3 regions of the Rhizobium sp. WSM1328 genome follow, and region 3 is predicted to be linked to each of the others. Evidence: predicted binding sites of a transcription regulator. Region 3 holds the regulator's gene; each other region holds the start of a gene.

The links. Region 3 encodes LexA, which represses DNA repair genes until DNA is damaged. Its sites were predicted from a motif close to TGTTCNNNNTGTGTTCNG; they were not measured.
Region 1: a site for LexA is predicted at 2,318-2,335, ahead of uvrA (excinuclease ABC subunit UvrA). Genes of this name have one in related genera too.
Region 2: a site for LexA is predicted at 3,407-3,424, ahead of AC2444_RS14275 (ATP-dependent helicase). Genes of this name have one in related genera too.

Annotation. Positions count from the first base shown of each region.
Region 1 is NZ_CM172788.1:1,904,194-1,909,242, reverse strand. It holds gene gyrA (DNA gyrase subunit A) at 1-83, opposite strand, end outside; gene AC2444_RS09820 (MarC family protein) at 320-967, shown strand; gene AC2444_RS09815 (hypothetical protein) at 990-1,355, opposite strand; gene AC2444_RS09810 (single-stranded DNA-binding protein) at 1,664-2,173, opposite strand; gene uvrA (excinuclease ABC subunit UvrA) at 2,458-5,049, shown strand, end outside.
Region 2 is NZ_CM172788.1:2,793,375-2,798,423, forward strand. It holds gene AC2444_RS14260 (YeaH/YhbH family protein) at 1-355, opposite strand, end outside; gene AC2444_RS14265 (PrkA family serine protein kinase) at 368-2,311, opposite strand; gene AC2444_RS14270 (VOC family protein) at 2,743-3,219, opposite strand; gene AC2444_RS14275 (ATP-dependent helicase) at 3,467-5,049, shown strand, end outside.
Region 3 is NZ_CM172788.1:1,769,165-1,774,213, reverse strand. It holds gene kdsA (3-deoxy-8-phosphooctulonate synthase) at 1-395, opposite strand, end outside; gene AC2444_RS09150 (VOC family protein) at 392-1,288, opposite strand; gene lexA (transcriptional repressor LexA) at 1,487-2,206, shown strand; partial or broken gene AC2444_RS09140 (ComEC/Rec2 family competence protein) at 2,187-4,618, opposite strand; gene gltA (citrate synthase) at 4,909-5,049, shown strand, end outside.

The DNA.
Region 1 (5,049 bases), 140 kb from region 3:
GACCGCTGCATTTCCTCCATGATGGAGATGGGCTCGATGCCTGGCGGGAGCTTCCCGCCGCCGGGGGGTGTTTGCTCAGTCAAAACAGATCACGATCTCTTCTAGAATCACTTGAAGATTTATAGCGGAAAGCCTGTTGCCGCGCCAATTTCACAGCGCGTTTTGAACAGGCTTTTGCGGCTTAAAGAGGGTAAAACATGCAAGTTGCGCGGCCGGACCGGACAAATCCGCCGCGGGCCGCCGCGGGATATTTGCCAAATCGGAATCCCCGCTTCACAATCATAAAAACCACGCACCCATATGGGGTTCCGGAGAGCCGATGGCAAGCGCCGACCAATTGATCAACGCCTTCACGACGCTGCTCGTCACCATCGATCCACCGGGGCTTGCGCCGATCTTTCTGGGCCTGACGACGGGCATGAGCCGAACCGAGCGCAAGCAGGTGGCGCTGCGCGGCTCGGTCATCGCCTTCATCATCCTTGCCGTCTTCGCGCTTTTCGGCGCGGGCGTGCTCGGGGTGCTCGGGATTTCGATCGGCGCCTTCCGCATCGCCGGCGGGCTGCTGCTGTTCTGGATCGCATTCGAGATGGTGTTCGAGAGGCGGCAGGAGCGCAAGGAGAAGGCGACCGAGGCGGCGATCACCAAGGATCATATCGAGAATATCGCCGTCTTCCCGCTCGCCTTGCCGCTGATCGCCGGCCCGGGCGCGATCTCGGCGACGATCCTGCTTGCCGGCACGCTCGCCACCTCGATCGGGAAAGCGCAGCTGATCGGCGTCATTGCCGCCAATCTGCTCCTGACCTTCGTCATGCTGCTCATCGCCGAAAGGCTGGACCGTTTTCTCGGCGTCACCGGCCGGGCGATCCTGACGCGACTCCTCGGCGTCATCCTCGCCGCGCTTGCCGCACAATTCGTCGTCGACGGGGCAAAGTCGGCGTTCAATCTCATCAGCGCGACGCCGCACTGAAAAACCTTGAGCGCCTTTCAATCTAAACTGCGAGAAGTGCGAACGCCTCATTCGGCGTTTCAGGAACCTGCTCCATAGTCAAAGCGCGCACGATAGCTCTCGTCAACTCGCGAAAAATATCTATCGACGAACCTATGTCCGAATGTGCCATTCGATCAAAGGAGAGAATTCCAAAACTAGGTAATGCAGCCTCACCAAGATCCTCTATCCCCTTGAACAGGCCCGGCATGTATTCCGCGGCAAATCCGGTAAGCACTTTGTGGTGACTTGGAGCAAGTGATAGGGACCACCTCTCTCCCTTGGTACGTTCAATCGGGACATTCACCTGCAGACCTTGCGTTTTAGTGGACTTATCCAGGGTAACTGACAGCAGACCATGTACAGTCATGCCTCCAACCGGCCGAGCTATTTCCGCAGCCACGTTCGTCCGATGAGGAGTGCCTTCTCCGCTGGCGAAAACTTTACTCTCCCACAGACGGCATCGAGTTGAATCCATCGACGGCGGTGACTCGTCCAACCAAAGTCGGAGGCGCGTACCGGAAGCTCTATTAAAGATGTGGCAGCTCATTCAGAATTCCCCAAATTCCGGCCGATGTGGTCTGAATCATCTGCCGCGAAATCAAAGAAAAAGAGCATGACGCCATCCAAGGCATCATGCTCTCTCACGTCTCTCACCAAGCCAGGAAAGGCTATCGATCAGAACGGGATATCGTCGTCGAGATCCCGCGAGAAGTTGCCGCCGCCGCCACCGCCGCGGCTCGGCGATGAAGCGGGAGCCGGGGCGCCGTAATCGTCGCCATAATCGTTGCCGCCGGCGCCACTGCCACGGCCGCCGCTCGCGCCGCCGCCTTCACCGCGGCCGTCGAGCATCGTCAGTGTCGAACCGAAACCCTGCAGCACCACTTCCGTGCTGTAGCGATCCTGGCCCTGCTGGTCCTGCCATTTGCGGGTCTGCAGCTGGCCTTCGATATAGAGCTTGGCGCCCTTTTTCACATATTGCTCGACGACCTTGCAGAGGCCCTCGTTGAAGACGACGACAGTGTGCCATTCGGTCTTCTCACGGCGCTCGCCGGAATTGCGATCGCGCCACGTCTCCGAGGTCGCGATACGAAGATTGGCGATCGGCCGGCCATCCTGAGTGCGGCGGATTTCGGGGTCCGCACCGACGTTTCCAATCAGAATTACCTTATTCACACTACCAGCCATACTTCTCACCCTGCCTGCCGCCCTGCCCGGCGGCGTTTAATCGATCGGCGCACCTTAAACCATCACGGACCGCCGATGCGCATGGGCGGCATTTAATCCACATCTTTATCCCATCAGAAAGCCGCATGCACTCATCAGGAATTTTGTTCTTTATTTGTTCTAGTTTATCCGTATGATCCTGTCAACAGAATCGAAAACCTTGAGCCCTTGCGGATATTCAGCCTCGACTCGCCCGTCGGCATCACTAAATAAGGGCTGTTATCCAGAAAACCAAAGCAGAGACGATGAGCGAACTGAAGACGATCTCCATCCGCGGCGCGCGCGAGCATAATCTGAAGAGCATCGATCTCGATCTGCCGCGTAACAAGCTGATCGTCATGACCGGGCTTTCGGGTTCCGGCAAGTCCTCGCTTGCGTTCGACACGATCTATGCCGAGGGCCAGCGGCGTTATGTCGAGAGCCTGTCGGCCTATGCCCGGCAGTTCCTCGAAATGATGCAGAAGCCCGACGTCGACCAGATCGACGGCCTGTCGCCGGCGATCTCGATCGAGCAGAAGACCACCTCGCGCAATCCGCGCTCGACGGTCGGCACCGTCACCGAGATCTACGACTACATGCGCCTGCTCTTTGCCCGCGTCGGCGTTCCCTATTCGCCAGCGACCGGCCTGCCGATCGAGAGCCAGACCGTCAGCCAGATGGTCGACCGCATTCTCGATTTCGGCGAGGGCACCCGTCTTTATATTCTTGCGCCACTCGTGCGCGGGCGCAAAGGCGAGTACAAAAAAGAGCTGGCCGAGCTGATGAAGAAGGGTTTTCAGCGCGTCAAGGTCGACGGCCAGTTCTATGAGATCGCTGAAGCGCCGGTGCTCGACAAGAAATATAAGCACGATATCGACGTGGTGGTCGACCGCATCGTCGTGCGCTCGGATGTCTCGGCGCGGCTGGCCGACAGTCTGGAGACTTGCCTGAAACTCGCCGACGGGCTGGCGGTCGCCGAATTCGCCGACAAGCCGCTGCCGCTGGAAGAGACGTCGGCCGGCGGCTCGGCCAACAAGTCGCTGAACGAGACACATGAGCGCGTGCTGTTTTCGGAAAAATTCGCTTGCCCGGTCTCCGGCTTCACCATTCCCGAGATCGAACCCAGGCTGTTCTCCTTCAACAACCCGTTCGGCGCCTGCCCGACCTGTGACGGCCTCGGCGCCCAGCAGAAGATCGATCCGGATCTGATCGTGCCCGAGCCCGAGCGGACGCTGCGCGACGGGGCGATCGCGCCCTGGGCCAAGTCGACCTCGCCCTATTACAATCAGACGCTGGAAGCGCTCGGCAAACATTACGGCTTCAAGCTCGGCACCCGCTGGAACGATCTCACCGACGAGGCCAAAGACGTCATCCTCAACGGAACCAACGACAAGATCGAATTCCACTACGCCGACGGCGCCCGCTCCTATACGACGCAGAAGAATTTCGAGGGCATCATCACCAATCTCGAGCGCCGCTGGAAGGAGACCGACTCCGCTTGGGCGCGCGAAGATATCGAACGCTTCATGTCGGCGGCCCCCTGCCCTTCCTGCAACGGCTTCCGCCTGAAGCCGGAGGCCTTGGCGGTGAAGATCGACACGCTGCATATCGGCGAAGTGACTGGTATGTCGATCCGTGTTGCCCGCGATTGGTTCGAGACGCTGCCGGCAAGCTTCAACGCCAAGCAGAACGAGATTGCCGTGCGCATCCTCAAGGAAATCCGCGACCGGCTGCGCTTCCTCAATGATGTCGGCCTGGAATATCTCAGCCTGTCGCGCAATTCCGGCACGCTGTCGGGCGGCGAAAGCCAGCGCATCCGGCTTGCCTCGCAGATCGGCTCCGGGCTGACGGGCGTGCTCTATGTGCTCGACGAGCCGTCGATCGGCTTGCATCAGCGTGACAATGCCCGGCTGCTCGACACGCTGAAGCACCTGCGCGACATCGGCAACACCGTCATTGTCGTGGAACATGACGAGGATGCGATCATGACGGCCGACGACGTGGTCGATATCGGCCCGGCGGCCGGCATTCACGGCGGTCAGGTCATTGCCCATGGTACGCCGCAGGACATCATGGACAGTCCGAACTCGCTGACCGGTAAATATCTCTCCGGCGAACTTGGCGTTCCCGTTCCCGACGAGCGCCGCAAGCCGAAGAAGGGCCGCGAGATCAAGGTGGTCGGGGCGCGCGGCAACAATCTGAAGAATGTCACGGCGTCGATCCCGCTCGGCGTGTTCACGGCGGTGACCGGCGTTTCCGGCGGCGGCAAATCCACCTTCCTGATCGAGACGCTTTATAAATCGGCGGCACGCCGCGTCATGGGCGCACGTGAAAACCCGGCCGATCACGATCGCATCGACGGCTTCGAGCATATCGACAAGGTGATCGACATCGACCAGTCGCCGATCGGCCGTACGCCGCGCTCGAACCCGGCGACCTATACCGGCGCCTTCACGCCGATCCGCGACTGGTTCGCCGGCCTGCCGGAGGCAAAGGCGCGCGGCTACCAGCCGGGCCGCTTCTCGTTCAACGTCAAAGGCGGACGCTGCGAGGCCTGCCAGGGCGACGGCGTCATCAAGATCGAGATGCACTTCCTGCCCGATGTCTACGTCACTTGCGATGTCTGCCACGGCAAGCGCTATAACAGAGAGACACTCGATGTCACCTTCAAGCAGAAGTCGATCGCCGAGGTGCTCGACATGACGGTGGAAGAAGGCGTCGATTTCTTTGCGGCGGTGCCTGCGGTGCGCGACAAGCTGCAATCGCTGAAGGATGTCGGCCTCGGTTATATCAAGGTCGGCCAGCAGGCGAATACGCTCTCGGGCGGCGAAGCGCAGCGCGTCAAGCTCGCCAAGGAA
Region 2 (5,049 bases), 1.0 Mb from region 3:
ATTCTTCGCGCGTCAGCACGAAGCGGAAGCCATCCTCACCATCGCCCTCACCCGCATCCTTGGGTTTTCCGCCCCTGCTCCCCGGCGGGCGCGGAAGAATGTCGCCTTCGACGAAGGCCCTGTTTCCAGGCAGGATATGATCGCGGATGCCGCCGTCGCCCCTTCTCAAGTTCGGCTCGGCCATTCCATCGATCGGCAGGCTGATTTCCCCGCCGTCGAGCACATCGCGAATGTTCCGGTTTTGCAGAGAACGCTTTACCGCCTGCTGCACAGCGCCTTTCATGCGCCGAAGAAACCGTTGCCGATTTTCCAGACTTTTACCGCGCGGATTTAGCCGACGGTCGACAATGTGCATATTGGCTCCACATTAACTTGCCTGTTTGACGCGCATGTACCATTCGACGAGGCGCCGAACCTGCCTCTCCGTGTAACCCCGCGCGGCCATGCGCGAGACGAATTCGCTGTGCTTCTTTTCCGTTTCGGAATCCTTCTTCGATCCGAAGGAAATGACCGGCAAAAGATCTTCGACCTGCGAGAACATTCGCTTTTCGATGACTTCCCGGATTTTCTCGTAGCTCGTCCATGACGGATTCTTTCCGCCGTTGGCTGCCCGCGATCTCAAGCAGAACTTGACGATTTCGTTGCGGAAATCCTTCGGATTGGCAATTCCCGCCGGCTTTTCGATTTTCGTCAGTTCCTGGTTGAGGAGCTCGCGATCGAGTAGCTGGCCGGTATCGGGATCCTTGAAGTCCACGTCTTCGATCCAGGCATCGGCATAGTCGACGTAGCGGTCGAACAGATTCTGTCCGTAATCCGCATAGGACTCAAGATAGGCCTTCTGGATTTCATTTCCAATGAACTCTGCGTAACGCGGCGCAAGATCGGCCTTGATGAATTCCAGATATCGCTTCTCGACATCGTCGGAAAACTGCTCGCGGCGGATCGACTGCTCCAGCACATACATCAGATGAACTGGATCGGCGCCAATATCCGTGGTGTCGTGATTGAAAGTGGAGGCGAGCACCTTGAAGGCGAAGCGGGTCGATATGCCGTCCATGCCCTCGTCGATGCCGGCGGCATCCCGATATTCCTGGACACTGCGGGCGCGCGGATCCGTCTCCTTCAGGCTTTCGCCGTCATAGGTGCGCATCTTCGAGAAGTATGTCGAATTCTCATGCTTGCGCAGACGCGACAGCACGGAGAAGCGGGCCAGCATTTCGAGCGTCGCCGGAGCGCATGGTGTATCCGCGAGTTCCGATCCCTCGATCAGCTTCTCGTAGATCTTCTGCTCTTCCGTCACGCGCAGGCAATAGGGCACCTTGATCACGCAAATACGGTCAATGAAGGCTTCGTTGTTCTTGTTGGCCTTGAAGGTTTGCCATTCCGCTTCGTTCGAATGCGCAAGGACGATGCCGGTGAAGGGTATGGCGCCGATGTTCTCGGAGCCGATATAGTTCCCCTCCTGCGTCGCCGTCAGCAGCGGATGCAGCATCTTGATCGGCGCCTTGAACATCTCGACGAACTCGAGCACGCCCTGATTGGCGCGATTGAGGCCGCCAGAATAGCTGTAGGCATCGGGATCGTTTTGGGAATAAGTCTCCAGCTTGCGGATATCGACCTTGCCGACCAGCGACGAGATATCCTGATTGTTCTCGTCTCCAGGCTCGGTCTTGGCGATCGCAATTTGGCGCAACCGCGAAGGCTGTACTCTGACGACACGGAAGCGGGAAATATCGCCCCCAAAATCATCGAGCCGCTTCAGGCACCAAGGGCTCATCAGTCCGCTTAGGCGTCGCAGGGGAATGCCGTATTGCTCCTGCAGGAGCGATCCCATCGTGTCCGGGTCGAAGAGGTTGAGCGGACTTTCGAAAACGGGGCTGATCTCGTCACCCGCCTTCAGCACGTAGATCGGATGAAGCTCCATCAGCAGCTTCAGCCGCTCAGCCAGAGATGACTTGCCGCCGCCGACCGGGCCGAGCAGATAGAGGATCTGTTTGCGCTCCTCGAGCCCCTGCGCCGCGTGCCGGAAGAATGAAACGATTCGTTCGATTGTCTCTTCCATGCCGTGGAAGCCGACAAAGGCCGGATAAATCCGGATGGTCCGGTTCATGAATATCCGACCGAGGCGCGTGTCCCTGGCGGTGTCGACCATCTGCGGTTCGCCTATCGCGGCGAGCAGGCGCTCGGTCGCATTGGCATAGGCAAGCGGTTCTTTTTTACAAAGGTCGAGATAATCCGAGATCGACATATCGGTCTCGCGACGCGCATCATAACTGCGGGTGAACGCATCAAATACGGATTCGCTCAGCATGGGCCCTCCATTCAAGGTTAATGCCACAGGCTTCAGGTGTCCTTATAACCATCGAGATGGCCATGACGTTCCTGAGAATCAATAGTTTCGTCGGTTATTCCACGCTCACCGGCCGTTTCTAGCAATGCACGAAATTGTGCATCCACCGGTTCTTTAATTACTCTACGAAACTGTTGGTCAGTATAGTGGAGAAAGACGCCATCGCGGTATCAGCACATTTCACGACGTGACAGAAAGATGAAAAAGGTGTGCAATGTCGCCCGTGATTCGAGGTCTCGAAAATCAGCGGTCGGCAGGCGGAGAGCCAGCTTCGATCGGTGAATATCGATGTGCGACGGGCCATATGACGTTCGAAAACTTGGGATATTCTTAGAGAAATGGGCGCATGACGATCATGCGCTGGATATTGCGATCATCTCTCCGCAGGCCTCTCAGCCGTTGAACGCATCCTCGAGCGCGGCGACATCGATCTTGACCATGCCGAGCATCACTTCGGTCACGCGCCTGGCCCGCTCACGGTCGCTGTCGGCGATCATCTCCGAGAGCACACGCGGCACGATCTGCCAGGAAAGGCCCCAGCGGTCCTTCAGCCAGCCGCAGGCCTCCGGCGTGCCGCCATTGCCTAAGAAAGCATCCCATATCCGATCGATCTCGGCCTGGCTTTCCACGAGAATCGCGATCGAGAAGGAATGGTTGAAACTATCGAGCGGGCCGGCCTTCATGGCCAGGAAGGCCTGGTCAGCGAGCGTGAACTCGATCAGCTCGACGCTGCCGGGAGGCCCGCTCGGCGTTTCCGCCGGCAATATGGTGGTGCGGCCCATCCTGGAGTCCGGGATGACAGACACGTAGAATTCGACGGCTTCGCGGGCTTCCTCGGCGAACCAGAGATTTGAAACGATCTTCGGCATGAAACGGCCTCCTTGTTGACGGGTGTTGATCCGGACTGCTGTCCGATGACCCAAGGACGCCTCACCGGCGCCTGATCCGACAGGCCGCGATTGGTATTTTCAGCCCCGCCCGCCCGCATCGCGGCTACAGCCGGGCTCGGCGGCGGCATTACCGCCCGCAACATACCGCCTGGAATAGCGCCGGCTCGGGAATGAAAGCAGAACATCTTTTCTGGTCTTTCCTTCCCGAATCACTACATTACGCGCCATGAGCAATAGTTTCGACGATATGCCCTTCTTCGACGAAGAGCCGGGCGAGATGGCGCGCAAGCCGCAGCCGCCTGCCGCACCCGCCGAACGGGCGCCCGCCGCCGGTGGCGGCATCGCCGCCCGCGCCATGGCGGCTCGCGACGGCGGCAAGCGACCGGATTATCTCGCCGGGTTGAACCCCGAGCAGACCGAAGCCGTCGAAACGCTTGAAGGCTCCGTCCTCGTGCTCGCCGGCGCCGGCACCGGCAAGACGCGCGTACTGACGACCCGCATCGCCCATATCCTCAACACCGGCCGCGCCTTCCCCTCGCAGATCCTCGCCGTCACCTTCACCAATAAGGCCGCCCGCGAGATGAAGGAGCGCATCGCGCTGCTCGTCGGCGGCGCCGTCGAAGGCATGCCGTGGCTCGGCACCTTCCATTCGATCGGCGTCAAACTTCTGCGCCGCCACGGCGAGCTTGTCGGCCTGCGCTCCGATTTCACCATTCTCGACACCGACGACGTCGTCCGCCTCATCAAGCAGCTCATTCAGGCCGAAGGTCTCGACGACAAGCGCTGGCCAGCCAAGCAGTTCGCCGGCATGGTCGATACCTGGAAGAACAAGGGCCTCGGCCCCGCCGACATCCCCGAGGGTGATGCCCGCGCCTTTGCCAACGGCCGTGGCCGCGATCTCTATTTTGCCTATCAGGCGCGCCTGACGACGCTGAACGCCTGCGACTTCGGCGACCTGCTGATGCATCCGATCGCGATCTTCCGCAAAAACCCGGATCTCCTGAAGGAATATCACGGCCGCTTCCGCTATATCCTCGTCGACGAGTACCAGGATACCAACACGGCCCAGTACATGTGGCTCAGGCTTCTCGCTCAGCGCCCTAAGGGCGAGCTGCAGAACGTCTGCTGCGTTGGCGACGACGATCAGTCGATCTATGGCTGGCGCGGCGCCGAGGTCGACAATATCCTGCGTTTCGAGAAGGATTTCCCCGGCGCCAAGGTCATCAAGCTCGAGCGCAACTATCGTTCGACCGAACATATCCTCGGGGCCGCCGCCCATCTGATCGCCCATAATGAAGGTCGCCTCGGCAAGACGCTGTTCACCGACCGCTCCGATCCGGACGACGCCAAGGTGCAGGTCCACGCCTCCTGGGACTCGGAGGAGGAAGCCCGCGCCATCGGCGAGGAGATCGAGCAACTCCAGCGGGGCAAGCATCTCTTGAACGACATGGCGATCCTCGTGCGCGCCTCCTTCCAGATGCGCGAATTCGAAGACCGCTTCGTCACCCTCGGCCTCAACTATCGCGTTATCGGCGGCCCGCGCTTCTACGAGCGCCTCGAGATCCGCGATGCCATGGCCTATTTCCGCCTCGTTGCGCAGTCGGCCGACGACCTCGCTTTCGAGCGCATCGTCAACACACCGAAGCGCGGCCTCGGCGATACGACGGTGCGCGCGCTGCACGACTATGCCCGTGCCCGCGATATCCCGATGCTTGCGGCAGCCGCCGACATCATCGAGACAGACGAGCTGAAGCCGAAGGCGCGAAAGGCGCTCTTCGACGTAATTCAATCTTTCCGCCGATGGCAGGA
Region 3 (5,049 bases):
AGAAGGTCGGTCTGGCGGCAGAGGAAGGCCGGGATCTGCAGGACGTCGACGACCTTTGCCACCTCCGCGCATTGCTCGGCGGTATGAACGTCGGTCAGGACGGGAAAGCCGAACTCCTTTTTGAGGTCGGCAAAGACCTCCATGCCTTTTTCAATCCCGATACCGCGTTCGGCCGACAGCGAGGTGCGGTTCGCCTTGTCGAAGGAGCTCTTGTAAACGAGGCCGATGCCGAGCTTGCCGCAAAGCTCCTTCAGCGTGCCGGCGACCATGAAGGCGTGGTCGCGGCTCTCCATCTGGCAGGGACCGGCAATCAGCGACAGGCGGCCGGTATTGGAAAAGCTGACCTGGCCTTGGCCTTCGCCGATCCTGACTTCGGAATTCGTATCAGTGCTCATCGTGTTTCCTCGAAGGCGAAGAGCGTGCCCTGCCCGGGCGCGGGCTTCACCAGAATGCGATTGTTCTTGCGCGCGTATGTCACCCCGTTAGCAGCCAAATGCGCTTCTGTCACGGCAAGATCGGCGACAGCGAAGAGGATTGCCCGGCCGCGCAGGCCACGATCTGCGGATGAGCCGACGATGTCGAAATAGGCCTCCAACCCTTCCGCCGTCATCAGGCTGATTTTGGCATTCGACGCCGGGATATTGACGCCGAAACCGGTTTTCTCGACTGCCGATTGCACCACGGCGAGGCTGACGAAGGCAGCGAAGGCGGCAGCATCAGGCGCGCAAAGCGCTATCTCGACTATGCCGGTGACGCCATTGGCATGCGTCTCCAGCACGGCGCGGTCGGCCGGCAGCGGATTGACGCGCTCGACGGTAAATAGCAGGAGATCAGGCGCGCGCAGATCGCCGGCAAAAGCCAGCTTGAAGCCGGCAATCGTCTCAGAACCGTCCGGCATCGTCATCGGCCGGGTGAACTGCAGCATCTCGCCGGCGCTCGATCCGTTACCGACGAAATTCTGATGATCGATGCCGGCATCCTTGCTGCCAAAAGCCAGCCCCGAAAGCCCCTCCGCGCCGCAGCGGAAGCGGAAAGCCTGATTGCGGGCGGTGAAGACATTGCCTTGGCGCGCCGACGCCTCGCTCTCCTCGACGCTCGCAATCCCGAGCGGCTCCAGATAGGTCTTGTCAGCAAAGAAGACGCAGGCATTCTCCGTTCCGAAGGGATGGCGCGCATCGGGGGCAACGGTGAAGCCGAGCTTGCCGAGCCTCTCGCGCGCCAGATCGATATTGACGACCGGCAGCACGACATGATCCAGCGGGTGCGGTTTGGCGGAGTGCTCGTTCATGATATCCCTCCCTGACACGGCAAGAGATGTGCGACAGCGCTTCCCTCAACGCAAGACTTCTGTGCCAATCCGGCGAATGAAAATAAAAATCTCAACGAGTTGGCGCCAAGTTTTACGGAAATTTAGCTACTTGCGGAACACATATGGAACATATAGTGTCTGTTCTGGATTTGTTTCAATCACGAGGTCACAACGTCGATGCTCACGCGCAAACAACAGGAGCTTCTCCTTTTCATTCATGAGCGCATGAAGGAATCCGGCGTTCCGCCATCTTTCGACGAAATGAAGGATGCTCTGGACCTCGCCTCGAAGTCCGGGATTCATCGCCTGATTACGGCGCTCGAGGAGAGAGGCTTCATTCGCCGCCTACCGAACCGCGCCCGTGCGCTCGAGGTCATCAAGCTTCCGGAGGCCTACAGCCCCAGCATCCAGCCGCGGCGCGGCTTTTCGCCGAGCGTCATCGAAGGCAGCCTGGGCAAACCTCAGCCGGTCGCCGCCCCTGCTCCCGCAAAACCCGTCGCCGACAACGGCAACTCGGTTTCCGTGCCGGTCATGGGCAGAATCGCCGCCGGTGTGCCGATCTCGGCGATCCAGAACAACACCCACGACATCGCCGTTCCGGCCGACATGCTCGGTTCCGGTGAACATTATGCCCTGGAGGTCAAGGGCGATTCGATGATCGACGCCGGCATCTTCGACGGCGACACCGTGATCATCCGCAATGGCAGCACCGCAAGTCCTGGCGACATTGTTGTTGCACTCGTCGATGACGAAGAAGCGACACTCAAGCGCTTCCGCCGCAAGGGCGCCTCGATCGCACTGGAAGCGGCCAACCCGGCTTACGAGACCCGGATTTTCGGACCAGACCGTGTTAAGGTGCAGGGCAAACTCGTCGGCCTCATTCGCCGCTATCACTGACATCGGTTAGGCCGGATTCGGTAAAGCTGTTGCTGCGCCAGTCAAAGGCGCGATGGCGCATCCATGGTCGCGACAATGCGTCAAATGCGGTTGCCACCTCCAGGCCGGCGTCCGCGAAGCGCAACTCGATGGATCCGGTCCTGCGCAGCGTCTCGCCGGTGAAGAGCGTCGCACCTGAGCGGCAGCTGTTGAAACGCAGGCGGACCGACGTCACGATGATATCGGCCGCGTCGCATGCCGGGCCGAGATAGGCGGCATTGTCGATGACAGCAACCACACGACCATTGCCAAGCCTTGATGCGCACCAGGCCCTCTTGACGCAGGAAAAGCGGTTTGCTTCACCGGCCGCTGCGGCCGCCCGCATCGCTGTCCTCGCTTCGTTCTGCTGATCGCGGGAAAGCTTGACGCGGCGGTCTTCTCCTACCTGCGGGATAGCAGGACCATCCAGCATCTTCGGCGGATCATGTCTCGGCAGGACCAGGGCTCTCTGCCACTGGTCGAAGATGAAATCCGGTGGTCTTTCACGGTTGGAAGCCATTGCTGCCGCTTCGACCACCGCGACGAGACTGCCATCCTCCGAAATCACCAGATCCGGCGGCCGGGGAACCGGTAGAAGCAACAGGATGAGCGTTGCGACCGCGATGATTGATGTGCCGATATGGCGCAGCCGGGTGCGGAGCAGCGTCAGCAGCAGAAAGCCTGCCACGGCGACCGCGAAATACCAGGCGGGCAAGCGGCCGACGTCGATATTGCCATCCCAGCCGGACACCGTCTTTGCGACCGCGATCACCAGATCGAGGCCGAATCCGACGACCTTCCAGGGCAAAACATCCAGACCGAAAGGCATGAGCAGCATCGCCAGCAAGCCGGCCGGCATGACGATGAAGGAGATGATCGGCATCGTCGCGAGGTTTGCCGGCAGGCCGTAGGCGGTCAGGCGATGAAAATGCTCGATCGAAAACAGCGCGGTGGAAAAACCGCCGATCAGCGAAGTCAGGAAGACGCCGCCGAAGAAACCGGCAACCGTAACGACGGGCCTGATGATAGGTAGCTTCAGAAAGGCGTTTTCGCGGACGCGCCGGTCCTTCCACAACTGATAACCCGAGACCAGCGCCAATGTCGCGGCAAAGGACATCTGGAAGCTCGGACCTAAGACCTCGGACGGTGAAATGAGGATGATGACGAGGGCGGAAAGCGCGACATTGCGCAGGCTGATCGACGGCCGGTCGAAGAAGACGGCAATCAACATGATGGCCATCATGATGAAAGCGCGCTCGGCAGAGACCGCAAAGCCCGAAATCAGGAAATAGGCAGTAACGGCGATGAGCGCGCCGGCGGCAGCGATCTTCTTCGTCGGGTAGGCCTCAGCGATACCGGCAAAGATGCTGAGCAGCATCCGAAAGCCGACGAAGAAGATGCCGGCCGACAGCGCCATGTTGAGACCGGAGATGGCGATGATATGAGCCAGACCGGACTGGCGTAGTGCCTCCGTCGTCGCATCCGAGATGGCGCGCCGCTCGTCCGTCACCAGTGCGGCGGCAAAAGCGCCGGTATCGCCGGGCAGGATCGACCTTATCCGGTCGCCAATGCCGCTGCGCAGCCGGTAGAGCCCTTCGAGCAGCGCTTCCACCGCCGATCTTGCAGCCTGCGGACCTGCCTGCGCATCGACCTTCGTCGGTGCACCGTAGAAGAAGCCGTTGGCGCCGATGCCGTCGAAATAGGCACTGAAGGAGAAGTCGTTGAGCTCGGGAAGTGCTGGGCCCGCCGGCGGCGTCAGCCGCGCCCTGCCGGTGATGATATCGCCGATCTCGAAGGCTGCGTCCGCACCGCGGGCGATGGCGGTGATGCGTTCCGGCGGCCGCTTGACCTGAGGCGCTTCAGTGCCGGTGACGGCAAGAATGTAGCGCCACCGGCCGCGACCATCGCCTTCGCGCCGCTCGACGCGGCCGGTCACCGTCGTCGTCACTGATGAATCGAGGATCACGGTCGAAGCCCGCCAGCTCTCGAACTGCGCCGAGACTATGCCGCAAGCCACGAGCGAAAGCGCCAGCAGCGCTGCCCGCAATGCCGCCCGGTTGCGGCTGGCGATGAGAACTGCGACGGTCAGCACCAACAGGCAGAGCAGCGATGCAGTGAGCGGAAAATCCGATGCCGCGAGAAACCAGATGGCTGACCCGGCGCCGAGGAAGACCGGCGAGAACAGCAGCAGGCGGCCATGGTCCGTCTCCTCGCCCAGCATGCGCATGCCGGCACGCAGCAAGTGCGAGGCTGCGGCCGGCAGCCGGTGGCGCAATGGTATTGCCGACTGCGTCCTTGCCGGTCGCGTCACCACGACTGGTGGTGAAAAATTGGAGGAGCGGCAAGGCCTTCGCCTGTTTCCGGCCGCAATTCGACTGACGTCAACTCCTGCATGAACCGCCCAAGCCCGGCTGCGAAGGCAGTCAGAATGCAACCTCCAATCAAATCCGGCAAGCATAATCGATTGAAATATGAGGCAAAATCGCGAGCCCCAAAAGACCAGTCGAATCATCGGCTTCCGATATGCGTGTGGCTCATCGCTGCAGTGCCTAAAAGGTGATACCGCATTGCACAAAATGCCATCACAGTAACTTGGCATTAGCTTCGCGATCATATAGCTATCGGTGAGGACGCTTAACCCCTATGGCGCTTTTATGGCGCCACCGCCATTTCGGAGGATCAGCATGACGGATCAAAGCGCTACAATAAAAATCGGTGACAAGTCTGTCGACCTTGCTGTCAAAAGCGGCACGATCGGCCCGAGCGTCATCGATATCGGTGCCCTCTACAAGAACACCGCTTCCTTCACCTACGATCCGGGTTTT